4 regions of the Parabacteroides sp. AF27-14 genome follow, and region 3 is predicted to be linked to each of the others. Evidence: riboswitches for the same ligand, from Rfam matches in the RefSeq annotation. Region 3 holds a riboswitch; each other region holds the start of a gene.
What was found. A riboswitch is a leader RNA that binds a small molecule or an ion and turns the genes downstream of it on or off. The one in region 3 is predicted to bind cobalamin.
Positions count from the first base shown of each region.

Region 1: another riboswitch for cobalamin. It lies ahead of DWY79_RS13955 (TonB-dependent receptor plug domain-containing protein); the one in region 3 lies ahead of DWY79_RS15860 (ABC transporter substrate-binding protein).
Region 2: another riboswitch for cobalamin. It lies ahead of DWY79_RS13990 (putative transporter); the one in region 3 lies ahead of DWY79_RS15860 (ABC transporter substrate-binding protein).
Region 4: another riboswitch for cobalamin. It lies ahead of DWY79_RS14540 (porin family protein); the one in region 3 lies ahead of DWY79_RS15860 (ABC transporter substrate-binding protein).

Region 1 covers NZ_QTLZ01000013.1:40,743-49,072, forward strand. Annotated here, with positions in the region: gene DWY79_RS13940 (TonB-dependent receptor) at 1-1,619, shown strand, start outside; gene DWY79_RS13945 (sirohydrochlorin cobaltochelatase) at 1,653-2,582, shown strand; gene DWY79_RS13950 (sirohydrochlorin cobaltochelatase) at 2,656-3,753, opposite strand; partial or broken gene DWY79_RS13955 (TonB-dependent receptor plug domain-containing protein) at 3,776-5,839, opposite strand; cobalamin riboswitch at 5,951-6,148, opposite strand; gene DWY79_RS13960 (TerB family tellurite resistance protein) at 6,203-7,000, opposite strand; gene DWY79_RS13965 (HAD family phosphatase) at 7,091-7,708, opposite strand; gene DWY79_RS13970 (sugar O-acetyltransferase) at 7,701-8,294, opposite strand.
Region 2 covers NZ_QTLZ01000013.1:50,908-55,840, forward strand. Annotated here, with positions in the region: gene accC (acetyl-CoA carboxylase biotin carboxylase subunit) at 1-472, shown strand, start outside; gene DWY79_RS13980 (biotin/lipoyl-containing protein) at 485-1,009, shown strand; gene DWY79_RS13985 (acyl-CoA carboxylase subunit beta) at 1,002-2,534, shown strand; cobalamin riboswitch at 2,692-2,893, shown strand; gene DWY79_RS13990 (putative transporter) at 3,193-4,875, shown strand.
Region 3 covers NZ_QTLZ01000017.1:9,173-17,564, forward strand. Annotated here, with positions in the region: gene DWY79_RS15855 (iron ABC transporter permease) at 1-534, opposite strand, end outside; gene DWY79_RS15860 (ABC transporter substrate-binding protein) at 544-1,707, opposite strand; cobalamin riboswitch at 1,770-1,969, opposite strand; gene DWY79_RS15865 (precorrin-2 C(20)-methyltransferase) at 2,036-2,740, shown strand; gene DWY79_RS15870 (hypothetical protein) at 2,789-3,301, opposite strand; gene DWY79_RS15875 (formate--tetrahydrofolate ligase) at 3,695-5,362, shown strand; gene proS (proline--tRNA ligase) at 5,460-6,941, opposite strand; gene DWY79_RS15885 (Gfo/Idh/MocA family protein) at 7,050-8,153, shown strand; gene DWY79_RS15890 (thiamine pyrophosphate-dependent enzyme) at 8,158-8,392, opposite strand, start outside.
Region 4 covers NZ_QTLZ01000014.1:81,667-90,058, reverse strand. Annotated here, with positions in the region: gene DWY79_RS14555 (HD family phosphohydrolase) at 1-628, shown strand, start outside; gene DWY79_RS14550 (low molecular weight protein-tyrosine-phosphatase) at 735-1,226, opposite strand; gene priA (primosomal protein N') at 1,286-3,748, opposite strand; gene DWY79_RS14540 (porin family protein) at 3,836-4,444, opposite strand; cobalamin riboswitch at 4,736-4,939, opposite strand; gene coaW (type II pantothenate kinase) at 4,959-5,813, opposite strand; gene scpA (methylmalonyl-CoA mutase) at 5,943-8,090, opposite strand; gene mutA (methylmalonyl-CoA mutase small subunit) at 8,103-8,392, opposite strand, start outside.

The DNA.
Region 1 (8,330 bases), on a different contig from region 3:
TCGATATGTCTAACGTAAAGCGGGTAGAGATATTGAACGGGGCCGCTTCCGCTTTGTATGGTAGCGATGCGATCGCCGGCGTTATCAATATCATCACGGATGATTCCCGTAATAAGGTGAACGTGACGAGCAATAGCCGTTATGGTAGCAAGAACCAATTCTTGCAGTCGGTCAATGCGGACGTGAATGTAGGGAAGTTCGGTTCATATACTTCTTATCAATATCAACGGGCCGATGGTTGGCAATTAAATCCCTATACGGAGAGTAAAGGCGAGTTGGTTCCTACCAATAAGCAAGCTTCCGAGGGATTTCACCGGAACGTGATCAACCAACGTTTCACGTACGACGCTACGGATCGTTTGTCTTTTTATGTGCGTGGTACTTTCTTCGGACGTTCCAGCGATCGTCCGATGCCAATGGATAAAGTGAATACGACCAACTATGATATGAGAAAAGAGACGTTCACTTATGGGGCGGGCGCTCAATACATGATTAATAAGAACTCTTATTTGAACGCTGATTATCTGTCGGACAATCATAGTACGTATAAGGATTTCTTTGATGGAAAGAAAAGCGGAGAGAGTGATATGACGAAACGGATTCATTACCATAACTTGAATGTCAAGGGAATCTTTCGTTTGGGCAAATATAATAAGCTTTCGGCTGGTGCGGAGTTCATTAAAGAGTTACTGAGTAGCGAGACGGATAACATAGCGGGTAAAAGTATGTACACGACTGCGCTTTATGCTCAAGACGAGATCAATATCAATGAGCATTTCCAAGCGTACGCGGGTTTGCGCTATATTTACCATGAGAATTTTAAGAGTTATGCGACTCCTAACGTGGCTTTGCTGTATAAGGTAGGCGGTTTTAATTTCCGCGGATCGTATGCGGCTGGTTTCCGTACACCTGAATTGAAAGAGTTGTATACGGAATCGGAGAAGAAAGCGTCCGGAGCGACTCGCCTTACGATCGGTAATCCGGATCTGGACCCGGAGAAGAGCGACAATTTTACGTTGAGCGCAGAATATACGATGCGGTATTTCTCTTTGTCCGTGTCCGCTTTTATGAATAACGTACGTAGCATGATTAACTATAAGATGTTGGATACGGCGGAACGGGATGCTTATAACACCGCCCATGGTACGTACTATGATGAGATACAGATGCGTGCGAATATCGATAAAGCGAAGATCAAAGGTATTAACGTGGCCTTCAATAGTTATCTGGGAGCGGGCTTTACCTTGAATGGTGGCTATAGTTTCATGGATGGAAAAAACGTATATGAGGATGAGCCTTTGGATAAGACCGTTAAGCATAGTGGTACGGTAGCGGCTATGTGGTCTCATACTTGGAATAAGTATAAGCTGAACGTGAATTTTAACGGACGTATCCAAGGGGAACGTTATTCTACTTCTTATGGATACGCACCGAAATATTCCTTGTGGAATCTCAATACGAGCCATACGTTTAGAGCCGGCGATTTCTTGTTGGAACCGGGAGTAGGTATCGAGAACCTTTTTGATTATGTAGATGATCGTCCCTTTAATTACAATTACGCTACATTGACCCCGGGCCGTACCTATTACGTCAGCCTTCTGGTCCGTTTCAAGCAGTAAACTGTCACATGTCAACTATTAACTAATATAATAATGTATAGGGGATTTTTACGATCCATGTTTGTTTGTTCACTCCTGCTCGGGCTCGCCTGTTCATTATGGGCGAAACCCGGGCGGGAGTTTTACGCTTCCGATATCCGGGAGAGCATGGAAAAGGGAGATAAGTTAGCGATCTTGATGGTACATTTCGGGAGTGCTTACCCGGAAGCTCGTACCCAAGTACTCGATGTGATGAACAAGCGTGTCAAGGAGGCTTTCCCAGACGTGGAAGTCCGGCAGGCTTATAGCGCCCGTAGCGTAGTGAGTCGGTTGAGGGTGCAAGGTGTTTGGGTTCAGTTGCCGGCGGATGCCTTGGTAGAGTTGCGTGATCAAGGGTTTACCCATGTGATAATCCAACCGACTATCATTATAGAGGGTGTGGAAATGGAAGCGATCCGCAAAGAGGCGGAACAGCGAAAAGGTTTGTTTAAGGATTTGCGTGTAGGTAATCCCTTGTTATATGATGATACCGATTATGAGGCGGTGATGAAAGCGGTTTCCTCACCTTCTGGAGTGACTAAAAATGGGGCTAAGTTATTGGTGGCGCACGGAACTTATCATGCCAGTAACTCGGCTTACGCGAAATTGGGGTATATGTTCCAGACCAAAGGAATGAAAGATTATTATACCGGAACCCGTGAGGGTTTCCCTACGATCGAGGATGTAGGTGAGCAAATGCGCCAAGCCGGTCATAAGCGTGTGCAGTTGATTCCTTTTATGTTCGTACTGATTCGAGGTACGGAAAATACGGTTACGGATTTCTGGCAGAAAGGGCTACGTCAACAGGGTTTCGATGTGGATATTTATTTAAAACCTCTAGGTGAGAATCCGGCGATCCGGTCTTTATTTATCGATCACATCCGTTTCGCCATGAAATATAAACGGGCGACGATTTTTGATCGAAAGAAATTATATACACACTGAACAATTGAAAATTGAGAATTGAAAATTGGTTCAGTAAGTACTCCCTAATTTTCAATTCTCAATTCTCAATTATTTACTGGTAGTCTTCTCCGGTTTCCCAAGCTTCCGCGTCATTATATAATGCTTTTAGGTGATTCACCCAGATCTGACGAATAGCGTCGTAATCGCCTAATCCTATGATCTTACAATTCTCCAAGCTTCCGTTATGGCTTTCTTCCGTGTCGATCTTGAAGCCCATCTTCAAAAGTTTTAGTCTCCAGCAAGCGTCGGCGTTAGGAGCGGCAGCGCTGAAATCATCACCCTCCTCGATACCCCAAAGGTCATTATGCGCATGGTCTCCGGCGATAGACATGAACGGAGCTAAGGAGATCGTGATCTCTTCCGGTTTTAAGTTATGATCCTCGCAGTATTTGGTAAGTTTGGAGTAGACACATTCCTCATTTGGTTCGCCTTCTTCCGGCCAGAACAACATATCTCCGTAATCAACGGTACCTACGAATACATTCTTGTTAGCGGCCAAGGCTTGCATAGCCTCTTCTGTTTCCGTGTATTTCGTATTTGCGTTATAGTTTTTATCCGGGTTACCATGTCCCATTAATAAAAGGATGTTCTTGTTATCAGCCAATTTATCACTGTAGTGGCTGTATAGGACTTTCGCTACGGCTTCCACATCATCCTCGTCGTATACCAAACAAGGGCTTTTTACGACTTGAACACTCGGGAAAGACTCGATCATGAATTTCTTCTTCACGTCCGTATTCATCAAGCTTAGGTATTCCTCACCCGGGATGATGTGTAAGGACTGTACCGCTACCTTCTTGTAACCGGCATTTCCTAGAGCTTGTAACCAAAGGTCCGGTTGGTAACGTGCGATACCGGTCTCTGCCTCTACACGATTCACGCAAGTACGGGAGGTAAATGACAAATAGATGTCCGCATCGGGAAATGCGTTCTGGAAATCGGCCAATGTTGCGTCGTAAGTCTTGATAGACTCTTTGAATGTGCTACCGAATGTACACAACAAGATCGCCGTGTCATGTTTCTTACTTGTCTTTACGACTTCTTCCGCCGGGTTTGCGGTATTGTCGTCGTCTCCATCATCACAGGAGGTAAAAACTGCGCTTGAGGCAAATAGACTCGCCGCAAGCAAAAGGTACTTAAATTTGTTCATCGCATTTAACTTTTAAGATTGTTTATAGTTTATGTTTATTCTGAAATTTCACGATAAAGGAGGCGTACCAAGTCCGTCCGGGAGACGTAGTTCCACGATGGCGTCCGAACGGGGTACGATCCACATAATCGAAGATATTATCGATACCGACATTGATATCTAGGTTCCATTTTTTCTTTTTCAATACGTTATGACGGGTATTCAATCGCCATAGCTGATAACTTTTTCCATCACCGTCCGTGATATAAAAGCGGGTGGATTGGTATCGGCCGAACAAGGTGACATCCAATTTATACTTTTTCCACGCATGGTTCCATGCTAGTTTCCAATTGGCATTATGGAATGAGGTTCCGTTGATCGGGGTGTAGAGCATATAATTCGAGTCGGCCGGATCATCCGTATATTGCGCTTTGGCATCCGTATAGCTATAGCCTCCACCAATAGCCAAGGAAGATAGGATTTGATAGGTGAGCGATATATCTCCCCCGAAAGAGCGGGCTTTGGATAAGTTCTTGTGTTGCATGCTGGCCTCGATCTCATCCAATCTGTCTTCGGCGCTTGTCGGGATCTCGGTCAAGGCGATCATGTTCTTGATACGGTTGTAGAATCCTGTTACCGTGATCTGCAGGTTCGACGCATGATATTCTACGCTCGCCGAATAATAATTGGACTTTTGCGGTTTTAAATCCTTATTACCATAATAATGTTTCCACGGGCCGCCGCCGATCTGCGTGATATAATCATCGTGCAACTCCTTTAAGGTAGGAGCCTTAAATCCATTTGAGTATGTGGCTCGGATATTGAAGTCGCCTAGTTTGTACATGGCGGAGACTTTAGGGGTAAACGTAGCCCCGAACTCTTGGTGCACGACGAAGCGCCCACCTACCGTCACATTCAACCGATCCGTCGGATTCCATTCGTCTTGTACATAAGCGGAAGCCGTAAATACGGAGGCTTTCCCGTTCTCGATACGCCGGGGAGATTTCAAATGATCGTATTGATATTCGAGTCCGGCGCTTAGGATATTGTTTTCCCCGAGGTGGAATACGCTTTTGGCTTGTCCTAGGAAACGTTGTTGAGAGGTTTCCAGAATATGTTCTCCGGGATAACGAGTGATACGTAAATCCGTTTCCGGATCGAAGAAGTTCGTAACATCTTTATGATGGTAATTATAGAAATAACTATAGTTACCATAAGTTAGGTCTACCGAAAGAAAATTCAGTCCTCCCAATGCGTATTTAGCTCCTCCGGCCACATCGAAGTTCCGGTAGAATTGATCATAGGTATAATACTTGAATGCGCCGTGCGGACGATAATTCCATTTCTGGTAAAAAGAGCCATCGGCCGAAAGGCTCAGCCGGTCGTTCACTTTGTAGGTTAAGTTCTCCCTTAACGTAAAGTTCGTGGATCGGTTTACGGTTCGTGTCACGGTTCCATTCATTACCTCGTGATGGTCCCATTCTTGGGTCGTATTTCGCCAGCCGTCCGTATGGGTCGTACTAAGTGAGGTGGTGGAATTCACTCTCTTATGCCCAATGCCGATTTGTACGCTTTCCAATATATCTCCATACGATCCGACACGAGTCGTATTCGATAGGCTCACTTTATCCCGGTTCTTTTTCGTGATAATATTGATAACACCGGCGATAGCGTCCGAGCCATACAGGGAAGAGGCGGCACCTTTTACGATCTCGATACGCTCGATATTGGCGGGGTTGATAATACTCAAGTCGTTTTGTCCGCCGGTATCTCCGTTGATCCGTTTGCCATTGATAAGGATCAAGATGTAATCGTTGCCTAATCCGTTCATCTGGATGCCACTACCCATGTCGCTCGGATTAAAGGTGATGGAAGCGTTCAGCCCTTCCAGAATATCTTACATACTGCGTCCTTGGTAACTGTCAAGGGCTTTGCCAGTGATTACCTCTGTTTGCACAGGGGCGTCTTTCAGATAGTGTTCGGTACCCGTACCGGTGACCACGACCTCGTTCAATAGCACGGAAAGTTCCTTCGGATCTTTCAATATGCTTTGGGCGCATACGGATTGTACGCATGCCACCAGAATAGCGAATGCTAAAAGCCTCATATAGTGTTTTATTTGTACACGAAATAAAACAACAAGCCTCTATCTGGTTATGTCTCAAAAAATAAATTGAATCGTTTTTTGTATGACACATACTTCTATCCTGGAAGCTTGATGTTATTGTAAGACTTTAGCAGGTATTCTGGCTCTCCTCTGGTTAGAAACCTTCCCATTCCGACTTAGGAACAGTGGCTTTTGAACTTCTAACCAACTTAATGAGGATTACAGCTGCAGGAACAGCTCCGGATTCACACCGGATTCCCTCTCACCAAACTATGTGATAGCTTGATTACTAAAATCGTGGGCAAAGGTAGGTCTTTTTAATTAAATAATACAGACATTGAGAAAATATTTCCATTTTCTTATTTACTTCATGCCTCTCGCTTTATAGATACGCTCCTTAGCCTCATTGATCTTTTGGAGTTTCTCATTGGCGGCCTTGCGGATATCTTCACCAAGGTTGGCTACTTTGTCCGGATGATGTTTGATAGCCATGCGGCGGTAAGCGGCACGCACCTCATCGTCCGTAGCCGTGGGTTCTATCTCTAATACTTTATAGGCGTTATCTAGGGAGTTTTCCTGAAGATTTAACATGGATTCAACTTCCTTTTCAGACATTCCCATCGCTATGGCTACCTCTTTTAAAGCGTTGATCTCGGTGGCGCAAACATTACCGTCGCTCTTAGCGATCTCGGCGAGGAACGCCAGCAGTTGCAGCCGCTCCTCATAACTTAGGTTGTATGCGATCTGGGTTCCGCATTCCCGGATGGTATTCTTGAATCCTATGCTATTCTCTTGCTCCATGCGTTTGGCTTGGTCGAAAAGCTTTAGCAATATCTCTTCACCTTGGCCTACGGCGATCTCGCCGAAGTTCCTTCGGAGGAATTGACGGACATATTCCATCTCGCTGTGCATGATTTTCCCATCGGCACGGATGATATAGGAGGCCATTACCAACATGGAGAAAAGGAAACTGTTACGCTCCCCGGCGTATGGGTCTCTTCGTGTATATTGATCATCGTAATTGGTTCTGCCACCGAAGGGCTGTCCCGTCATGTTTGCCTCTTCCTCAAAGAAAGAGCCTAATATAATACCGGCTAAAGCGCCCAGTGGTCCGAATGCCATAAACCCCAAGACACCGCCTATCCATTTTCCGATACCCATATTCTTCTTTGTTTTATTTGTCGTTAATCAATGGTGCGATATTCGCTATTCTCTAAACGCATCTCCGGCTGTTGCAATTTCTGGTATTCATCATTGTTCAATTTTGATACCGCAAATTCGCTCTATTTCAAAAATATATTCTTTGGGTGTTGTGAACAATACAGCTTCCATTCCAATCGCCTTTGCACCCAACACATTCACCATTCTGTCATCCGTAAACAAACATTCCGACGGTTTAAGGCTATATTTGTCACAAAGGCGAAGATAAATTTCCTTTTCAGGCTTGATGAAATGTTCCTCACACGATATTACCACACCGTCAAGCAACCGGAATATGTCGAATTTCTCCATGACCCGGTAGATTGTGTCGCTCCAGTTCGTCAACCCATATAGTTTGAATCCGGATTGCTTTAATTTTTTTAGAAGTACACGCATACCTTCAATCTCTCCTGTTATCTCTTCAAGATAATTATCTTTGAAAAACGTGAAGGCATCACTATATTCAGGATACCTTTTTATCGCTCCGTCAATCATTTTCTCAAACGGGATTATTCCACGGTCGCACATGTTTATAAATTCCGGATCTGATAGAATCTTGTGAAAACCGATTAGCGACACTTCATCATCCCCGAAATGTCGTTCAAGCAAGGGTTGCAAATCGTGATTTACAAGGACCTTGCCAAAATCAAAAATGAGGTTTTTAATCATTATCTTCGATATTTTTAATTACACGGAAAGGATTGCCGACAGCTATGGAATTGGCAGGAATATCTTTCACGACAACACTGCCTGCTCCGATGACAGAGTTTTGGCCGACAGTCACACCCGGAAGGATTGTAGAGCCGCCTCCTATCCATACACCATCTTCTATAAGGACAGGTCGGGCAATTGTGTCGCAGATGGACGCTCCGGGACATGTCCTTTCCGGCATCCTTTCCGCAAGGTGGACGGAATGAGTTGCGGTATATATTTTCACATCGGGGGCTATCATCACGTTGTTACCGATAATGATATTGTTATTATCGAGGAACGTGCAGTTCATGTTCACGATCACCTTGTTCCCGAAATAGATGTTTTTCCCATACTCGCATCGGAAGTCTATGTCGATGTAAACATCCTTGCCGATACTTCCGAACATCTGCCGATAGATGCGCTGCTTTGCCTCATTGTCGGCATAATCCGTTTCTCTGAGTTGGTGTAGTAGCCTTTTGTTACGGACAGTCATTTCCGTTATTTCGGGCGATGAGCCGTCGAAAGGCTCCTCATCCATACATTTTTGATATTCAGTTTTCATGTGTTCAATTCATCTCATTGTAGAGTCTTATTCTTT
Region 2 (4,933 bases), on a different contig from region 3:
TTTCATGCCTTCCCCGGGTATTATCCGGCAATTAACGGAACCGAATGGTATCGGGGTACGTATCGATAGCTATGTATATGAAGGGTATGAGATTCCGGTCTATTATGACCCTATGATCGGTAAATTAATCGTATGGGCAACGACACGTGCGTATGCGATCGAGCGTATGCGCCGGGTTCTATATGAATATAAAATCACGGGCTTAAAGACGAACCTCAGTTATTTGAAACGTATCATGCATAATCCTGATTTCGTGAAAGGGGAATATAATACATTATTTATCGCTAAGAATGCCCGGATGCTACAACGGTCTAACGGTAATAACGAGGAAATCGAGAATATCGCCATGATCGCCGCTTATATGGATTATTTGATGAATTTAGAGGAAAATACTTCTACCCAATTGGTGGATACACGTCCTATCAGCCGTTGGCGGGAGTTTGGTTTACAAAAAGGTGTCTTACGGATTTAACGGGTATTGGTTATGGAAATACATATCGGAAATCGTGTGGCCGATGTGACATTGGTCAGTAAAGAAGGGAATAAAGTCCGGCTTTCTATCGACGGGAAGCCGTATGATGTGGATATCGTGATGACGGAGAACGGCAGTTGTTCTGTCTTGCACGATGGGAACTCATTTAACGCGGAGATCATCTCCGGAGAAGATCATCGGAGTTATGACGTGAATATGTTCTACCGTTCCTATCATGTGGATATCGTAGATACCCAAAAGAAATATTTGCGTATGCGTAAAAGTGCGGAAGAGAAGCAAGATGACAAGATTGTCGCCCCGATGCCGGGTAAAGTCGTGAAAATACCTGTGCGGAAAGGAGATCGCTTGGAAACGGGGGATACCGTGGTCGTACTTGAGGCGATGAAGATGCAGAGTAACTATAAGGTAAGCTCAGCATGCGTGGTAAAAGATATATTGGTATCCGAGGGAGATTCCGTTGATAACAATCAAGTGCTTATGACTTTAGACCTATTAAAAGATGATTCATATGAATAACGAGCAATTATATAAAGATTTTGAGGCTTTGAATAAAGAGGCCTCGTTGGGAGGAGGATTGAATCGCATTGAGAAACAACATGCTTGCGGGCGTATGACCGCCCGTGAACGAATCGAGATGCTGTTGGATAAAGGGACTTTCAATGAGCTGGATAAATTCGTGGTGCATCGGTGTACAAACTTCGGGATGGATAAGAATAAGATTCCCGGTGATGGAATGGTAAGTGGTTATGGAAAGATCGATGGTCGTTTGGTATTTGTTTACGCTTATGATTTTACCGCATACGGTGGGACCTTGAGTGCCACGAATGCCGCTAAGATCGTGAAAGTGCAACAATTAGCCTTAAAGAACGGAGCGCCGATCATCGCCTTGAATGACTCGGGGGGTGCCCGGATTCAAGAAGGGGTGAATAGCTTGGCTGGTTATGCTTCTATCTTTTACCAAAATACGATGGCCTCGGGAGTCGTTCCCCAATTATCGGCTATTTTGGGGCCTTGTGCGGGGGGCGCTTGTTATTCCCCGGCTTTGACCGATTTTATTTTTATGGTCAAAGAGCAAAGTCATATGTTTATCACGGGGCCGGATGTCGTAAAGGCGGTGACTCACGAGGTGATCGATAAGGAAGAGCTGGGCGGGGCGCAGGTACATAGCGGAAAAAGCGGGGTCGCACATTTTGTGTGTGATACGGAAGAGGAGACTTTGATGAGTATCCGGGAACTTCTGAGTTTCCTGCCTTCTAATAATATGGAAGACGCTCCAGTTATAGCTTGTGCTGACGATGTGCGTCGGGTAGAAGAGTCGTTGCAGCATGTGATTCCGGAAGATCCTAATGTCCCTTATGACATCAAGGATATTATAGAGCCGATAGTGGATAATCATTACTTTTTCGAGGTTATGCCTCATTTCGCTCGCAATATTGTAGTGGGATTCGCTCGTTTGGGAGGCCGTACCATAGGTATCGTAGGGAACCAACCTGCCTTTTTAGCGGGAGTCTTGGATATCGATGCTTCTGATAAGGCCGCACGTTTCATTCGCTTCTGCGATTGCTTCAATATTCCATTGATCACGTTCGAGGATGTGCCGGGCTTCTTGCCGGGCTGTACGCAAGAACATGCGGGAATTATACGCCACGGGGCAAAAATTGTCTACGCTTATGCGGAGGCCACGGTTCCCAAAATCACGTTGATTACCCGGAAGGCTTACGGGGGAGCCTATATCGTAATGGCAAGTAAGCCTACCGGTGCCGATATAAACTTGGCATATCCGATGGCTGAGATTGCGGTGATGGGGGCTGAAGGTGCCGTGAATATATTATACCGGAAAGCCAACGATGAGGAGAAGAAACAAGCAATTCGTGAATACACCGAGAAATTCTCAAATCCTTACCGGGCAGCCGAGCAAGGATTTATAGATGAAGTCATACAACCTAGAGACACACGTTTTAAATTGATTCAGGCGTTGGAAATGGCGAAAAATAAGAGCCAGAGTAATCCTCCTAAAAAACATGGAAATATTCCCTTGTAGTAATTATTATTTAAGGAAAATCAAAGCCTCTTCCTGTCGGGAGGATAGCTTAGAGGTTAAAAGATCCCGGTTCAATTGTTTTGTCCCGGGATTTTTTTATTTGGATAATAAAAGTAAACAAAAAAGCGAAAAGATATGATATATACGGAAAACATGCTATCTTTGTTCCCGAATCGGTTCCGCATATACCATTCGGGTATGTGGATTAAAAGGGAATCGGGTGTAAATCCCGGACAGTCCCGCTGCTGTGAAGCTCCGAAGAACATCTTGAAACAACACTATCGCCACTGGTTCTAGCGACCGGGAAGGCCTCAAGATGGGAGTCAGTCAGAAGACCTGCCATTCATTAAAGGCTGTTTTTGCTCGAGGGATTAGGAAAGCAGTACGAAAAGATAAGCAATATCTTAAAAGGAACAAAGACGTATGAAAAGGATCTGTTCGCACTGTCGTGCGACATTTGAATGGCCGGTAACCCTTTTGCCGGAAGAGGAAAGTTTGTCTAAATTATCAGCATAAGAAATAGAAAATATATTAGTAAATGTTGTTAGAATGGATGCCAGATTAAACTGGGATACTAAATGTTCAATATGTGTATCTCTGCCGAAGTGATTCGCCAGAGGTACTTTTTTATCTTAAATTAATATATACATGAATAGATATGGAATGGATTAATGAATTGTTATGGGGAGAAGGGGTAGGGCATTCTATCCTTTTGTTATCCGTTGTGATCGCTCTGGGGATCCAGCTTGGTAAACTGAAGCTATTCGGTATCTCTTTAGGGATTACCATGGTACTGTTTGTCGGGATCTTTCTCGGGCATTTCGGTTTTACGGCGAATCCGTCGGTCGTTCATTTTTTTAGAGAGTTTGGTTTGATCTTATTTGTTTACTCGGTAGGTATGCAAGTAGGCCCCGGATTTTTCTCTTCGTTTCGAAAGGGAGGGATCACGTTGAATATGCTTGCTTGCGGTATTGTTTTTCTAGGGGTGATTACTGCCTTGATTATACATTATATTACAGGCATTCCTATACCGACAATGGTAGGTATCTTATCCGGAGCAGTGACGAATACACCGGGATTGGGCGCTGCTCAACAGGCTTATTCAGATATGACGGGGATCTCGGATGAAACGATCGCTTTAGGATATGCGGTTGCCTATCCGTTAGGTGTGATCGGCATTATCTTGTCGATGATTTTTATCCGTTATGTTTTCCGTATCTCTTTTGCGAAGGAGACGGAACAATTGGAAGAAGAGACGGATACGGAATCGGGAGGAGAGGCTGTACCTATCTCTTTGGTGGTGAAGAATCCGGCGATTTTTGGTCGTAGCGTAAGTGAGCTATCTAAATTGTTGGAACACCGTGAATTTGTTATTTCCCGTATTTTACGTAACGATACGAATCGGATAGAGATCGTGGCGGGGAACACGGTATTGAATGGGGATGATAAGATTTTTGTTATTACCGCAGAGCATGACGTGGAGGCGATAAAGACTTTTATCGGTCAAGAAATACAGATGGATCGTAAGCAATGGATTCCGGCGGAAAGCCAGTTTATCAGCCGGCGTATTTTGGTTACCCGGTCTGAAATCAACGGTAAGCAATTAGGGGCTTTGCAGTTACGCCGTTTACATGGAATTAACGTGACTCGGATCAATCGTGCGGGGCTGGAGTTGGTAGCTACTCCTAATCTGGTCTTGCAAATAGGCGACCGGGTGACAGTGGTCGGTAGTGAATTGGCGGTGGAGAAAGTTGCCGAGACGCTGGGTAATTCAATGAAACGCTTGAATGAACCTAATTTGGTGACTATTTTTGTTGGTATAGTTTTGGGTATTATCGTGGGAAGTCTTCCTATTAGTTTTCCGGGTATTCCTCAACCGGTGAAATTAGGATTAGCGGGAGGTCCGTTGATCGTTGCGATATTGATAAGCCGGTTCGGTTATCGTTATAAATTGGTTACTTATACCACGCAAAGTTCTAATTTACTATTGAGGGAATTAGGAATCACGTTGTTTCTCGCCTGCGTGGGATTGAGTGCGGGTGAAGGTTTTGTCGATACGATAGTCAATAAGGGTGGTGTAGCTTGGATCGGTTATGGTTTTATAATAACGTTATTGCCTCTACTGATTATCGGTTGTGTGGGAAGGTATTTTTATAAACTGAATTATTTTACGTTGATGGGATTGATTGCGGGAAGTACGACCGATCCTCCTGCGTTAGCCTATTCCAATATGGCGGCAGGAAATGATGCGCCGGCGGTTGGATATGCGACGGTTTATCCATTGACCATGTTTTTGCGTGTGTTGACCGCACAGTTAATGATATTATTCTTTTATACATAGAATAAATATTTTGTTGTTAGTAATGTTTAGAAAAGTGTAAACTCCCTAGCCTTCCGCC
Region 3 (8,392 bases):
AAAGAATTTAAGTACACCGATCACGGCGTTTGCCACGTAACCGATCATCACACCGATAATCAACAACGTGACATTTCCTTTTACCTTTTGGGAAACATACACGATCAGCGCCATCACGGATAAGGAACCGATCACGGCCGCTATCGATAAGGCGATCTCCCCCATAAAACCAAGTTTACTCAAGGCAACGCCCCCTAAACTACCGCTTAACAACACCACGAAAGCGACACCCATGCTCGCTCCCGAACTGATACCTAAGACCGAAGGTCCGGCCAATGGATTACGGAAAACGGTTTGCATCTGTAAGCCGCTGATGGATAAGCCTGCTCCCGCTACCAACGCTGTCAATGCCTGTGGTAGTCGGGATTTCCAGATAATATTCTGCCATGTAATAGGCTCATTTCCTGAATTCCAGATAATATGCCAAACCGATTGAAGAGGAATAGAGACTGACCCCAACACCAAATTCAAAAAGATTAGAACAAAAATAGCCGTGACAATCGCCAGCATCCATAGGGTATTTGAATGTCTCATCAGCGTTCCTTATTTAAGTCGAGAATAATAGACCGGCTCATGATCCGGTAATAAATCCGGATGAAAGATATGAAGCAAATCCGCTAGGACGATCTCCGGTTCTGTCGGCATACTCTCATAAAACGGCGTGTTCTTCATATTACAATAGATAATCCCTTTCTCCCGGAACGCACGGAAATCCGCATAACGAGGATCTTGCTCTTTCAATGCCTCATAGCTAAACGTTCCCGGGAAACTATTCACGATACGCCAGAAATCAGCATCGTCCGCTTGGTTATAGACCGTCTCGAAGTCTAATGTAACACCACCGGATCGCTCATCGTCTTTCAAGAAATAATCAGCGCCGGCATCCTTGAAAAGCTGTGCCAAGAAACTCTTTCCTCCTACGGCATACCAGTTTCCACCCCGTAACTCGCCACTAAAAACGATCGGACATTTTTTAACCTTGCCATCCGCCGTAAGTTCCTTTAATTCATTATACCTCTTCTCAATGGCGGCAAAACGCTCATTGCCCTCTTTCTCTACCCCTAACAACAAGCCTATGAACTTGATCCATTCAGCTTGTCCCAATGGCGTAGTCTCCTTATAACCCAAATGGGGAATCAAGGGGATACCCACGTCTTTCAGCGTCTCATAGCCTCCCCGCTTGAATGGCGATACAAGGATCAAATCAGGATTCATACTCATGATAACCTCGTTATCGAAATTTCCCTCTATACCGATCTTTGCGGTTTTACCTTCTTTCAGGCGTTCGTTCATCTCTTTATTGAACAAATGCCGTGTACTGGTAATCCCAACGACCTTATCCAAGGCACCCAATTTAATAAAATTCGATAATTGCAGGGAAGTCATACAGATAACGCTTCGGATAGGAAGCTCTATCATCGTATAATCAACGGGAATCCCCGTGGGTTTCGAACCTCTTTTTACGAACGCATAATGAAACGTGGTGCTTTCCTCGTTTTGAGGATCTTGAATATCAGCCAAGACATATTGATCCGCATAGGTAAGCTTGAATCCTTGGGCGTATAAAGGCTTAACCTGCTCTTGCGAGAATGCGGATTGCTCTACGGAAGCCGTCTTCCCTATTTCTCCTTTTTCACGGATACCTGAAGTACATGATAAAGTCAATACCGATAAAAGCAAGCATCCACCCGCTATAAACTTATTCATAATCCTTGTTTAATTGACAGTTGATCATTGACAGTTACTCTCGTCCTGCTCCACGGGACAGCAACATTTATTTATGAACCGGCAGGTCTTCTGACTTACTTCCATTCTAGACGCCTTCCCGATTACGAAACCAGTGGCCAAGGTATTGTCCGAATGTTTAGAAGTTCACAGCAGCGTGGTCTGTCCGGGATTCTCACCCGGTTCCCTTTTAATCCGCCTCCCGGAAAAAGAGATAAGCGGAGCCTGTTACAGCGACAAAAGTAGTAAGAATATTTGTATACATCCGCAATTTTAAGGACTTTTGCGTTTCAAATAAAAACAGATACACATGAATCATCCTATTCACTTCGTCTCATTAGGTCCCGGTGATCCGGAATTAATTACGCTGAAAGGGCTTAAAACATTACAAAAGGCTGATATTATCTATTGTCCTGCTACACAAGGCAAGCATGGAATCATATCTCGGGCGACGGATATATTGAAAGCTATTGAGGTAGACGAATCCTTGATCCATCCGTTTATTTTGCCAATGAGTAAGGAACGGACAGATGCGTTAAACGCTTATAACGAATTGTTTCTGGATGCCCAAGCTGAATATTTGAAAGGAAAACAAATCGTGATCGTCGCCGAGGGAGACGCTGGTTTTTATTCATCTATACAATATGTATACGATAAATTCGAGGAAGCAGGAATCCCGGTCGATCGAATCGCAGGAATTCCGGCATTTATAGCGGCAGGTGCCTTGGCCGGGATACATATCGTAAAACAAGAGGAGCAAATTAATGTAATCCCCGGGACTGCGTCGTTCGATGAACTTTCGGCAAAAATAGAAAATGGAATGATCATCGTCATCATGAAATTACCGGGTTGCCAAGAGGCTATTCATACTTGTATCCGGCAGTATGCGGATAAGGCGGTTTTTCATTATTTCGAGAATGTAGGAACAGGAAAAGAATATTATACTACTGATATCGCCACTATACATTCCAAGGATTTCCCCTATTTCTCCCTACTGATTATCCAACCTCGCTAAAAGAAGAAGGCTGCCCGGAGAGTAACCAAACCCGGACAGCCCATCTTATTACGCTACATGCAATATATGCTTAAGCTGATCGATATGGAAACGAAGTGTATCCATATAAGGTTTCACTGAATTATGGTACATGATCGCTTTTGCGTGCATATCTTCCAACTCGCTTACTTTACGGTTCGCCTCACGCATTTTACAAGCGTTGTAGCGAATACCCGATACATGCCCTTTGATATCCTCGATCGCTTGGTTTCCCCGGTTGAAGATAGACTCTGCTTCTTCCGGAGCGTATACCGTATAGGCTTGGGCAACGTCATCCAGTAATGCCTGTTGATAAGAGCCGGCTATCGGGAGCAATTGATGGATCGCATGATGACATAAAGAATGAACCTCGTTTTGAAGCTTCTTCAATTCTACTTCCCACTTTGATTCACATACTTCATCCAATTGTTTGACTTCCGCTACGACACGACCGCTAAACAATTCCACTACCATCTTTTCCCATGCTTCTGCTACCCACGATTTAGTAGCAAATGTAACCTGACTAAATCTTACTGTTGACATAACCTTAAATTTACATATTATATTGCTAATGTTATTAATCTCTCATCTATTTCAATTTATCACACTCAAACCATTTTAGCTTTCTTTTTATCGTTGTGACACCACAAAATTAATCAAATTATCATAGACGGATAATTTTAAAGACTATTTTATAATTCTTTAAGAGTGCAACAAGCAAAACGTATGATTTTTGCAAAGTTCACTTTACAAAAAGTTCAATTTCAAGCCTAACAGCTATCACAAAAAGCGAGATCATCGCCATTTTCGCACAAAAATATCAAAATAACACAATCTTCTTATTCCATAAAGGGGGAAAACCTTGTTCCGTATCATTTTGTTATTATAATAAATTAGATTTACTTTGTTCAAACTATATAAACTTACATAAAGCACATGAAATCGGACATTGAGATAGCAAGAGAAACAGACTTGCGTAAAATTAAGGAAGTTGCGACAACGTTAGGTATCCCTCGTGAGGAAGTACAAAATTATGGCAGGTATATTGCCAAGGTTCCTATCCATTTGATCGATAAAAAGCAAATGGACCAGCATAATTTAATTTTAGTGACCGCTATCACTCCCACTAAAGCGGGAATCGGAAAGACTACGGTTTCGATCGGTCTGGCTTTAGGGCTGAATAAAATAGGGAAGAAAGCGGTGGTCGCTTTACGTGAGCCGTCTCTTGGCCCGTGTTTCGGCATGAAAGGTGGTGCTGCCGGAGGTGGATATGCCCAAGTGCTTCCCATGGAAAACATCAACTTGCATTTTACAGGGGATTTTCATGCGGTTACTTCCGCCCACAATATGATTACCGCTTTATTGGATAACTATATTTATCAGACTCGCAACACCTGCGAGGGATTGAAGGAGATCAAATGGAAACGGGTTCTTGACGTAAACGACCGTAGCTTACGTAACATCGTATCGGGTCTAGGCGGCTCGGCGAACGGTGTCCCTACCGAGACCGGATTTGACATCACTCCCGCTTCAGAGATCATGGCGATCCTTTGCTTGGCTACGGATATAGAGGATTTGAAACGACGTGTCGGAAATATTTTATTGGGTTATACAAACGAAGATAAGCCTTTCACGGTAAATGATCTTGGCATAGCCGGAGCTATTACCGTATTGCTAAAAGACGCATTACTGCCGAACCTAGTACAAACAACGGAGAATACTCCCGCATTTGTACATGGAGGTCCTTTCGCTAATATCGCCCATGGATGTAATTCCATATTGGCCACCCAAATGGCTCTTACTTATGGAGATTATGTGATTACGGAGGCTGGTTTCGGCGCTGATCTGGGTGCGGAGAAATTCTTTAATATCAAATGTAGAAAAGCGGGGCTTTCACCGAAACTGACAGTCATCGTAGCGACTGCCCAGAGCTTAAAACTTCATGGTGGCGTTCCTGAAAAAGAAATCAAGGAACCGAATATCGAAGGATTAAAGAACGGATTCGCTAACTTAGATAAACACATTGAGAATATGAAGAGCTTCGGACAGCAAGTAATCGTGACTTTCAACCGTTTCGCTACCGATACGGACGAGGAGATCGCTTTAGTGGCTGAGCATTGCAAGGAAAAAGGGGTTGGATTCGCCATGAATAACGTTTTCTCCGAAGGAGGTGAAGGGGGTACGGAGCTTGCCCGCTTAGTGGTTGATACGATCGAAAATCATCCTTCCGCTCCTTTACAATATACATATGATCTGAATGATCCGATCCGTACGAAGGTACAAAAAGTGGCCCAGAAGATATACGGAGCCTCTTCGATTGTTTATACGACTTTGGCCGATAAAAAATTGCGTCAGATCGAAAGCTTGGGTATTTCCCATTATCCGATCTGCATCGCCAAGACTCAATATTCATTCTCTTCCGATCCGAAAGCTTATGGGGTTGCCAAGGACTTCGAACTAAAAGTACGAGATGTAATCATCAATAACGGAGCCGAGATGATCGTTGTCGTCATGGGCGAGATCATGCGTATGCCGGGGCTCCCTAAAGAGCCGCAAGCCCGAAAGATCGATATCGTGGATGGCATGATTGAGGGATTGAGTTAATAGACAGTAAAACAATTTAAATAAAAAAGGTACGCCTCACACATTCAGTAAGGCGTACCTTTTTTATAACCACTCTCGCCCCGAAACCGGGGGGCGATCAATAAGCTCTGGCGAACAGTACCCGGCAAGCCGACGGTTTACCTGTCACCATACACTTACCCGGAGTCTTATCACCAGCTAAAGGAATACAGCGGATCGTAGCTTTCGTCTCGTTCTTGATCAATTCTTCTGTTTCCGGGGTTCCATCCCAGTGGGCCATGATGAAGACGCCATCCTCGATCTTCTCCTTAAATTCCTCATACGTATCTACGTTTATGATGTTAGCCTCACGGTGATCGTACGCTTTCTTGAAGATATTCGCTTGGATTTCCTCCAACAGATTCTTCACGTATTCCTCAATGCCATCACAAGTGATCGTCTCCTTCTCCAAAGTATCACGGCGCATTACTTCGATCGTATTATTCTCCAAATCACGACCACCCATAGCCAAACGCACGGGAACACCTTTTAACTCGTACTCAGCGAACTTCCAGCCCGGCTTCTTGTTATCAGCGTCATCATATTTCACGGAAATGCCTAACGCTTTCAATTTAGCCACGATACCAGCGACCTTCTCGCTGATCTGCGTCAATTGCTCAGCGCTACGGTAGATCGGTACGATCACAACCTGTATCGGAGCCAAATGTGGAGGCAATACCAAACCGTTATCATCAGAGTGAGACATAATCAACGCTCCGATCAAACGTGTGGAAACACCCCAAGAAGTAGCCCAAGCATAGTCGCTCTTACCGTTCTTGTCGATGAAAGTAACGTCGAAAGCCTTACCGAAGTTCTGCCCCAAGAAATGGGAAGTTCCCGCCTGCAAAGCTTTTCCATCCTGCATCATCGCCTCGATCGTATAGGTATCCAAAGCACCGGCGAAACGCTCGCTCTCAGACTTCACGCCCTTTATTACCGGCATTGCCATATAATTCTCAGCGAAGTTCGCGTAAACCTCTTGCATCTTCTTAGCTTCTATCTCCGCTTCTTCACGAGTAGCGTGAGCGGTATGGCCTTCCTGCCACAAGAACTCAGCCGTACGAAGGAACAAGCGAGTACGCATCTCCCAGCGCATCACGTTCGCCCATTGGTTGCACAAGATAGGCAGGTCACGGTAAGACTGAATCCAGTTACGGTATGTATTCCATATAATGGTCTCCGAAGTCGGGCGAATGATCAATTCCTCTTCCAGTTTAGCTGCCGGATCTACGACAACCCCCGTACCGTCATGATTTGTCTTCAAACGATAGTGAGTAACCACGGCGCACTCCTTAGCGAACCCTTCTACGTGCTCAGCTTCTTTGCTTAAGAAAGACTTCGGGATCAGCAAGGGGAAATAAGCGTTCACATGACCGGTTTCCTTGAACATATCGTCTAGGATACGTTGCATCTTCTCCCAAATAGCGTATCCGTAAGGCTTGATCACCATACAACCACGCACGGCGGAATTCTCCGCCAAATCTGCCTTAATTACCAAATCTTGGTACCACTGCGAATAGTTTACACTTCTCGGTGTAAGTTCTTTCAGCTCTTTTGCCATTTCTTTATATTTCTAAATTATATTGTTTTCCTTAATCTGAATAAGTAATGGGTTGCAAAGGTAAGAAATAATCGTATATCTTTGTAAAAACTATATATAGATAATATCATGAATATACACAAGATCACACGTTACTTACTTATGTTATGTACATTTACGTTCTTAACTCTCACGGCGAAAGGGCAAGATGGAGAGCCTTTGCGACTGGCCGTGGCAGGGGTATCCCACGGACATCTATGGGAGGTGATAAGCCGTTTGGATAGAGGCGATTTCAAGATTGTAGGAGTCGCCGAGAAAGATGATTACTTACGGGAACATAACGGTCTGCGGGATAAGCTGGATCCTAACCTATTCTATGCGGACCTTGGCGAGATGCTGGATAAGACCCATCCGGAGGCGGTCATCGTATACGAGCCGATCCACGACCATCTTCGTGTGGTAGAGGCTTGCGCACCGAGAGGCATACATGTTATGGTAGAAAAGCCATTGGCCGTCAATAACGAACATGCTACCCGAATGGCATCGCTCGCCCGTGAGAAAAATCTCTTGTTGCTTACCAACTACGAGACTACGTGGTATAATACTAACCATGAGGCATTCCGCCTTATCGACAGCGGTGCTATCGGGAAGATCGATCGTATCAACGTATACGACGGGCATCAAGGTCCCTTCGAGATCAACTGCGGAAAAGAGTTCACGGACTGGTTAACTGACCCCGTGCTGAATGGCGGCGGGGCGGTTATCGATTTTGGATGTTACGGAGCCAACTTAGCCACCCGTCTCATGAAAGATGAAAAGCCTCTTAGCGTATACGCCGTACTACGGCAGAATAAACCGAATCTTTATCCCAAGGTAGACGATGACGCGACTATTATCGTGGAATATCCTTCCGCGACCGTCCAGATCATGGGATCATGGTGTTGGCCGATGGGTAGAAAAGATATGCATATCTATGGCGACAAAGGATATATCTACCAAGATACACCTAAGGAAATGCGAATTTATACCAACGGAAAGGAGCGCCAAGAAATAGCACCTTCCTTGAACGCTCCTTATAATGATTCCTTTTATTTCTTGAAAGCCGCTGTCCGTAAAGAGATTGACGTACCTCCCACGGACCTTTCCTCGTTGGAGAATAACCTAATGGTAGTGCGGATATTGGACGCTGCCATTCAAAGCGCAAAATCTAAAGCGGTTATCCAGCTCTTTTGAGAGTTTAAAACACCTCTTTCCAATGTTTTAGATTCGTATCGATGGTATCCAAGACCTCCTTGCTTCGCCCCTCCATCATTAACTTATACATGGTCTGGGCAAAACCAAGCATTTGGGAGAACTCAATCTTGGGAGGCATCGCTAATGCGTTCGGATCGGTCATGATGTTAACCAAGGCCGGTCCGTCAGCGTTAAACACTTTCTGCAAGGTGGGGAATACATCGTCGGGGTTGATCACG
Region 4 (8,392 bases), on a different contig from region 3:
CCAGCACTCCTTACAGGTATCCATCCTAGCCTCCGAGGCGGCTGCCAAGATCGGTGCGAACTCGCAATTGGTCCGTACCGGCGCCCTTTACCATGACATCGGAAAGATGAGCAACCCAGTCTTCTTCACCGAGAACCAGACAAGCGTGAACCCGCATAACCAGCTGGCATTCGACCAAAGCGCGCAGATCATCATCAGCCACGTCACCGAGGGCGTGAAGATCGCCGAGAAGGCCCTGTTACCCAAGGCGGTTATCAGCTTCATCCGTACGCACCACGGGCGTGGCAAGGCGAAGTATTTTTACAACTCTTTCAAGAACCAATACCCGGACAAGCCGATTAACGACGAGCTATTCACCTACCCCGGCCCGAATCCCTTCTCGAAGGAGACCGCCGTACTGATGATGGCCGATTCCGTGGAAGCCGCCTCCCGCAGCTTGAAGGAACATACCGAAGAGAGTATCAGCGCCTTGGTGAACAAGATCATCGACGGGCAGATCGCCGACGGCTTGCTAAAGAGCGCTCCGCTGACCTTCAAGGACGTGGAGACCATAAAGAGCGTATTCGTAGACAAACTGAAAACCATGTTCCATACCCGAATCAGCTATCCGGACTTGAAAAAACAATAATTATCAAGCAGATAGGCATACAGCCATCGGCACAGAACCATAATGCCTATTGTAAGGTTCTTATAATCGCAGTTATAAGCATCTTACAATGGGCATTCTAGCAACCTTACGATGGGCATCGTAATAATCGGCAATATTCCAACAACCCGGCGCAAGCGTCTTCCAATAGATCCAAGACCAGCTCAAAGCCCTCGGCACCGCTATAATAAGGATCCGGGACGTGATCGTACAACTTATTCCGGGAGAACTCGGTCATCCGATGTATCTTAGCTACGGATTCCAGATCGGGAGCCATCCGTTTCAAATCCGTTATATTTTGGTCGTCCATGCCGATAATCAAATCGAAGTCATGGAAGTCCCACTGACGTACCGGACGGGAGATCGAATCCAACGAATATCCCCTGCGAGCCGCATGCGCCCGCATCCTTGAATCTGCCCAGTCTCCCTCATGATAGCCGGTGATCCCGGCGGAATCGATCTCGATCCGAGCTTCCAGCCCCGCATCCTTCACCAACTTCTTCATTACCGCCTCCGCCGAAGGGGAACGGCATATATTTCCCAAACACACAAACAACAACCGTATCTTTTCCTCCTTCATCCCTAAGCTCCTTTCCTTTAATTTTCAATTTTCAATTCTCAATTCTCCATTTTCAATTCTCAAGCCGGGTCCACATCATAATGAACCAACAACTGCTTAAATAGCGCATATCCCTGCATCTCCGCATGAATCCCCTCCAATATCTCACGAAGCGGAGCGATCCCGGCGGATATCTCGATCTTCAAGACGATCTTCTTGATATGAAGCGTCTGTACCCGAGTGATAGGCGGCGTAACCGGCCCCAACACCCGCTCACCCAAACGAGCACGAAGTTTCTCGGCGTATAAAGCAGACATTTCCTGCAAAGCCTCCTCATTCCGACTTCGAAGGATCAAGACGATCAAACGGTAGTAAGGCGGGTAACGGAACATACTACGCTCGCTCAATTGCAAGCTCACCATTTCCTTATAAGCAAAATGCTGCACCATACGGATCAAAGGATGCTCCGGCTGAGTAGTCTGCAAGATCACCGTACCCCGCTTATCCCGTCGTCCGGCACGTCCGCTAACCTGTACCATCAATTGATAAGCCCGCTCGTGCGCCCGGAAGTCAGGGAAATTCATCAGGCTATCGGCACTCAGGATTCCGACCACGCTGACATTCCCGAAATCCAATCCCTTCGACAACATCTGGGTACCAATCAAGATTTGTGTCTTCCCCTTCTCGAAATCCGAGATGATCCGCTCGTAAGCCGTGCGGGTACGGGCCGTATCGAAATCCAGCCGCTCCACCTTCGCCGCTGGGAATTGCCCAGCGATCTCCTCCTCTACCTTCTCCGTACCGAAGCCTTGCATCTTGAACTCCGTCCCCTTACACTCGGGACATACCTGCGGCAAGCGGTAGGTATAACCGCAATAATGGCAAACCAGCTGATTATGCGCCTTGTGGTAGGTAAGGCTAACGTCGCAATTCACGCAACGAGGCACCCACCCGCACCCTCGGCACTCGATCATCGGGGCGAATCCCCGGCGGTTCTGGAATAGGATCGCCTGCTCGCCCCGGGATAGGGCCTCCCGCACCTTCTCCACCAACAGAGGGGAGAAAAGGGTATCTTTCATGATCTTCTTGCGCTTTAGCTCCTTCACGTCCACCGTAATAATCTCCGGCATCAAGCAATCACCGTAGCGGGTAGATAACTCAACCAGACCGTATTTCCCCGCCGTAGCGTTGAAATAAGAATCGATGGAGGGAGTGGCGGAACCCAATAAGGTCTTACCGCCGTGCATACCCGCCAAGACGATGGCAGCGTTACGGGCATGGTAACGGGGTGCCGGGTCCTGCTGCTTATACGTATTCTCATGCTCCTCGTCCACGATAATCAAGCCCAAGTCCTTAAACGGAAGGAAGAGGGACGAACGGACCCCCAATACCAGCATAGGCTCGTCGTTATGCAATAGCTTATTCCAAACTTCCACCCGCTCGTTATCCGAGAACTTAGAGTGGTAGACCAATAGCTTATCCCCGAATAATTTCGCCAGCCGTTCCGTGATCTGGGTCGTGATAGCGATCTCCGGCAACATATATAAAACCTGCCGCCCCAGCCGCAAGACCTCATGGATCAAACGGACGTATATCTCGGTCTTACCACTGGAAGTCACGCCATGAAGCAAGCAGACCTCTTTCGTCTTGAAAGCCTCATGGATCTCTCCATAGGCTTTCTCTTGCGCCGGACTGAGCGGATTCGGCTCTTGCAAGCGGCAGACAGATACTTGCAAACGACCCACCTCTTTCTCGTAACTCTCCAAGATACCCCGTTTCAGCAGCCCCTCCAATACCGCAGAGGTATAACCACTGCGTTCCAATAGCTCTTTCTTGGAAAGCTCCTTCGATAAAGCGGGATTCAAGGTATGGCTTAAATCCAAGAAGCTGACCAGCAGAAGCTCTTGCTTCTTCGCTCGTTTCAAATCCTCGAACACCGCCTGTAATTTCGTCTCATCCCGGTAAGCCTCGGCCAAACGGATAAACGCCTGTGTCTTGGGAACGAATCCTCGCTTTAGCTCCTCGCTCACCTCGACCGCCCCTTTCACCATCAAGGAAGAGACGATCGGGACAACATTTCGAAGACCGGTCTTCTTCTCCAACTCCGAGATCGTCAATTTCAAAACCCCGCTAAAAGCATCCAGTACCGCTTGCTCGTTCGGGCGCAAGGGGGCGGTGGCCTCGAAATCCTCATTATAAGTAACCGCCGTCTCGCTTTCCAACTTTAAGCCGGAAGGCAAGGCCGCCTTATACACGTCGCCCAGCTTACATATATAATAAGAAGATATCCATTTCCAGAAACGGAGTTGCGGACGGCGGAGCACCGGCGTGGCATCCAGCAAAGCGTAGATCTCCTTCGTCTCAAAATCGGATACCGGTTCCCGGTCGTGTACCTCCATGACGATAGCCGTATAATATCGTTTCTTCCCGAAATGCACGATCACCCGGCAACCGGGAGTCACGGCTCTCTCCAGATCTTCGGGTATCCGATAGGTATAGCTATTCTCCAAAGGAAGGGGAAGTATGACGTCCGCGTATTTCATTCAAACAGGTGTTTCATTACGAGCCCAAAAATAACAAAAAAGGCCGGACTTCTAAAGCCCAGCCTCTCTCATTTTATTTTCACCTATTTAGAACAAGATCGCTGCCGTGATAGACCATCCACGGTTCTTTCCGGCACCGTCGGAGAGGTTCACCTTCTCAATACTATAGTTATCAGTCAGTCCCAGACCATAATTGAAACCCACCTGCAAGTGGCTGATCAGTTCCACGCCGGCACCGAAGTTAAGACCTGCGCTGAAATTCTTCGCCTTCACCTGATCCGCTACGGAACCCGGGATATCCCAAAACTTATCACCGCCTACACGGAAACCGATATACGGACCGGCTGCCAAATACGCCTTGACGATCGGTAAACCGAATTTCCATTTCAAGTTGACCGGAACATCGATATAATCCGTCTTCATCGAAGTCTTAACCCCGCCAGCCGAGGTCGTCTCCAAACCTTTTTGCGAATACAACACCGCCGCATCGATCCCGACACCGACCAACGGTAAGGTCGTCTCGATCATCGGACCCACTTGAAAGCCGGTTACGTTATCCGCTTTCAACACGTCCGAGTTGAAATGAACAGACGATATATTCACACCTCCCTTGATACCGAATTTAAGCTGAGCGTTCGCCGGAAGCGCCATCAACGCTAGCAAGGCAACCATAACAAGTCCCACAATTTTCTTCATATTCATACTTCTTTTGTTAATTACTCGTTGCAAATAAACGCACTTTTCTAATAATAAACAAATATTCTCTATAGAGTGTTCACGGAATACCCCAGTCCTTTAAACGCAAAGAAAGCATGCATCTTACACACGGAGCTCATCCCGTCGGTCAGATTCATGCTTCTTTCCCTAATTATTATGGCAAAATAATTATCCGAAACCATGAGACGACTTGATAAGAAAACCTTGGATAAAGAATAGTAAAAACCGGATACGGTTCTTGCGTTCTCTTCCGGCCTTTCCTCGAAGCCGTCGAAAATATACACGCCTTGCAGGTCTTCTGACTTACTTCCGGTCTTAAGCGCCTTCCCATTCACTTGAATGAACAGTGGCAACAGTATTGCTCAACCCGTTTATGAAGCTTACAGCAGCGGGACTGTCCGGGATTCTCACCCGATTCCCTTTTAATCCCTATCCGGCGATTGCCGAAAGGGAACAAAGCATGTAGCAAAGATACATAAAGTTTTGATGTAGCCTAACACTTTCCACAAAAAATATCCTTATATTCCCGGTTCCTGATATAGCATAAAGCCGCCCCGATAGCCGTGCGATACTCGGCATACTCCGGTATCTTGAAATGGACATCGCACATCTCCTCCAGACGGGGGAAAATATCCGGGCATTGTGGCAAGCGAGTCAGGTTACCGATCAATACGATATTCTTGATATCGCCATTTAACGAGGCGAAAACAGCTCCTTGTCCGATGGTCTGCAAGACCATATGAACGATACCGAGAGCGATATCCTCAACCTTAGCGTTCGCGTCCGCTTTTCCGAAAATAGAGGCTGTCACGTCCAGCGGCAGGCCGGGTAGCGGATGCGGCGTAATATCCCGGATATGCAAGTCGATATCATTCAAGGAACCGTGCTCGGCCAAAGACGCTATTTGGTGAAAGTCATGCGTTTTCAATAATAGCTTAGACAAGCCGAGGATTGTTCCGCCACCGATACCCAATCCCCCGATATGCTCGATCGTGGAGCCTTGTACCTTGACAAAGGAGGTACCCGTTCCCATGCTGACCACCAATAGACTGTCCAGTCCCGTATTATATTGCGCCCCTAGCCCATTCGCAAGGAACTCATCCGTCTTCGCAGTTGGTAAGCCATATAAAGGTTGATCGATATAAGCACTACCTACACCTGTCAAGATCACTTTCTCTATATTCGAGAGCGAGATGTTATTATCATAAATATATTTACCGAAGGCCCCGAATAAAGAGGTTACCGGATCGGTAGCTTTCACGAACATCGGGTTCTTGATCTTCTTATCCTCCACGCCGACGATCTTGGTCGTGCTACCTCCCACATCTATACCTATAACGATTCCCATGATTCTTTCCCTTTTTAATTGAATAATCGCTACAAAAGTACATAAACCCGCATACAATACTAAAAAAGGCCGGACAAAATCAATTGTCCAGCCTCTCTTTATTTAAAAACCGTAAGGTCTAAACTCCATTTATTCGCCTAACAAGATCTCAAGGATCTGGCAAGCTGCCTTCGATACGGAAGTACCCGGGCCAAAGATAGCGGCAACGCCAGCCTTATACAAGAAATCATAGTCTTGAGCCGGGATTACACCTCCAGCAATAACGATGATGTCCTCACGACCTAGTTTCTTCAACTCCTCGATAACCTGCGGAACCAACGTCTTATGACCAGCGGCCAAAGAAGAAACGCCCATTACGTGAACGTCGTTCTCCACAGCTTGACGGGCAGCCTCGGCCGGAGTCTGGAACAACGGTCCCATATCTACGTCGAAACCACAGTCCGCATAACCAGTAGCGACAACCTTAGCGCCACGGTCGTGTCCGTCCTGACCCATCTTAGCGATCATGATACGAGGCTGACGGCCTTCTTTCTTAGCGAATTGCTCGCAAAGCTCGCAAGCTTTCTGGAAGTCTGCGTCTTTCTTAGTTTCTGATGAATACACGCCTGAAATAGTTCTAATGATTGCTTTATAACGACCTACAACCACCTCGCAAGCATCGGAGATCTCTCCCAATGACGCACGCAAGCCGGCAGCCTTAACAGCCAACTCTAATAAGTTGCCCTTCTTCGTCTTCACGCACTCCGTGATATCAGCCAAAGCTTTTTGAACAGCGGCTTCGTCACGGTTAGCACGCAACTCCTTCAAAGCGGCGATCTGCTCGTTACGTACGGCTGTATTATCGATCTCAAGGATATCGATCGGATCTTCCTTCGGCAAACGATATTTGTTAACACCAACGATGGTCTGAACACCAGAGTCGATACGAGCCTGTGTACGAGCGGCAGCTTCCTCGATACGCATCTTAGGAAGACCTGTCTCGATGGCTTTCGCCATACCACCCATGCTCTCGATCTCTTGGATCAATGCCCAACCTTTATGTACCAACTCATTCGTCAAAGACTCTACATAGTAAGAACCAGCCCACGGGTCGATCTCCTTACAGATCTTAGTCTCTTCCTGAATGTAAATCTGTGTATTACGAGCGATACGAGCAGAGAAGTCGGTCGGCAAAGCGATCGCCTCATCCAATGCGTTCGTATGCAAAGATTGTGTATGTCCTAATGTAGCGGCCATAGCCTCGATACAAGTACGTCCTACGTTATTGAACGGATCTTGCTCGGTCAATGACCAACCGGAAGTCTGGCTATGTGTACGCAATGCCAATGATTTCGGGTTCTTAGCGCCGAAGCTCTTCACGATCTTCGCCCACAACATACGAGCCGCACGCATCTTGGCGATCTCCATGAAGTGATTTACACCGATAGCCCAGAAGAATGACAAACGGGGAGCGAACGCATCCACATCGATACCGGCGTTGATACCGGCACGAAGATATTCCATACCGTCGCACAACGTATAAGCCATCTCGATATCAGCCGTAGCACCAGCCTCCTGCATATGATAACCGGAGATAGAGATAGAGTTGAACTTCGGCATCTTCTGAGAGGTGTACTCGAAGATATCAGCGATAATCTTCATGGAGAACTCAGGCGGATAGATATAGGTATTACGTACCATGAACTCTTTCAAGATATCGTTCTGGATCGTACCGGCCATTTCCTCCAACTTAGCTCCTTGCTCCAAACCTGCGTTGATATAGAATGCCAATACCGGAAGCACACCACCATTCATGGTCATGGAAACAGACATCTTGTTCAAAGGAATACCATCGAACAACACTTTCATGTTCTCCAAGGAACAGATAGATACACCCGCTTTACCTACATCACCAACCACACGTTCGTTGTCGGCATCGTAACCACGGTGAGTCGGAAGGTCGAACGCAACGGACAAACCTTTCTGACCGGAAGCCAAGTTACGGCGATAGAAAGCGTTAGACTCCTCAGCGGTAGAGAAACCTGCGTACTGACGGATTGTCCAAGGACGCATAGCGTACATACCGCTGTACGGGCCACGTAGATAAGGAGGCAAACCGGAAGCATAGTTCAAGTGCTCCATACCCTCCAAGTCTTCTTTTGTATATACAGGTTTCACCTCGATATGCTCGGGTGTTTTCCAATTGGGCTCGATGCCATTGGCTTTTGCCCATTCGGCAGCGTTTGTAGCTGCGAATCCGGCATTCTTTATATCTATGTTTTTAAAATCTGGTCTCATAATTGTTTATACTTAAGCGATTCCTAATTTAGCGTTGAATGCTTTCAATGTCTCAAGCACATTGCTCTTTACATTTACGAACTGGTCGATACCTTGAGCCTTCAAGTCGTCCGCGCAAGCAGGAGCTCCGGCTACAACGAATTCGGCACGTCCGGCCAAAGCCTTGTAAGCGGCAGGAGCGAATTCTGCATACTCGTCATCACTAGAGCAAAGAACCACGATCTCGGCACCCGCCTTGACAGCAGCCTCAACACCAGCCTCAACCGTATCGAAGCCTAAGTTATCAATTATCTTATATCCGG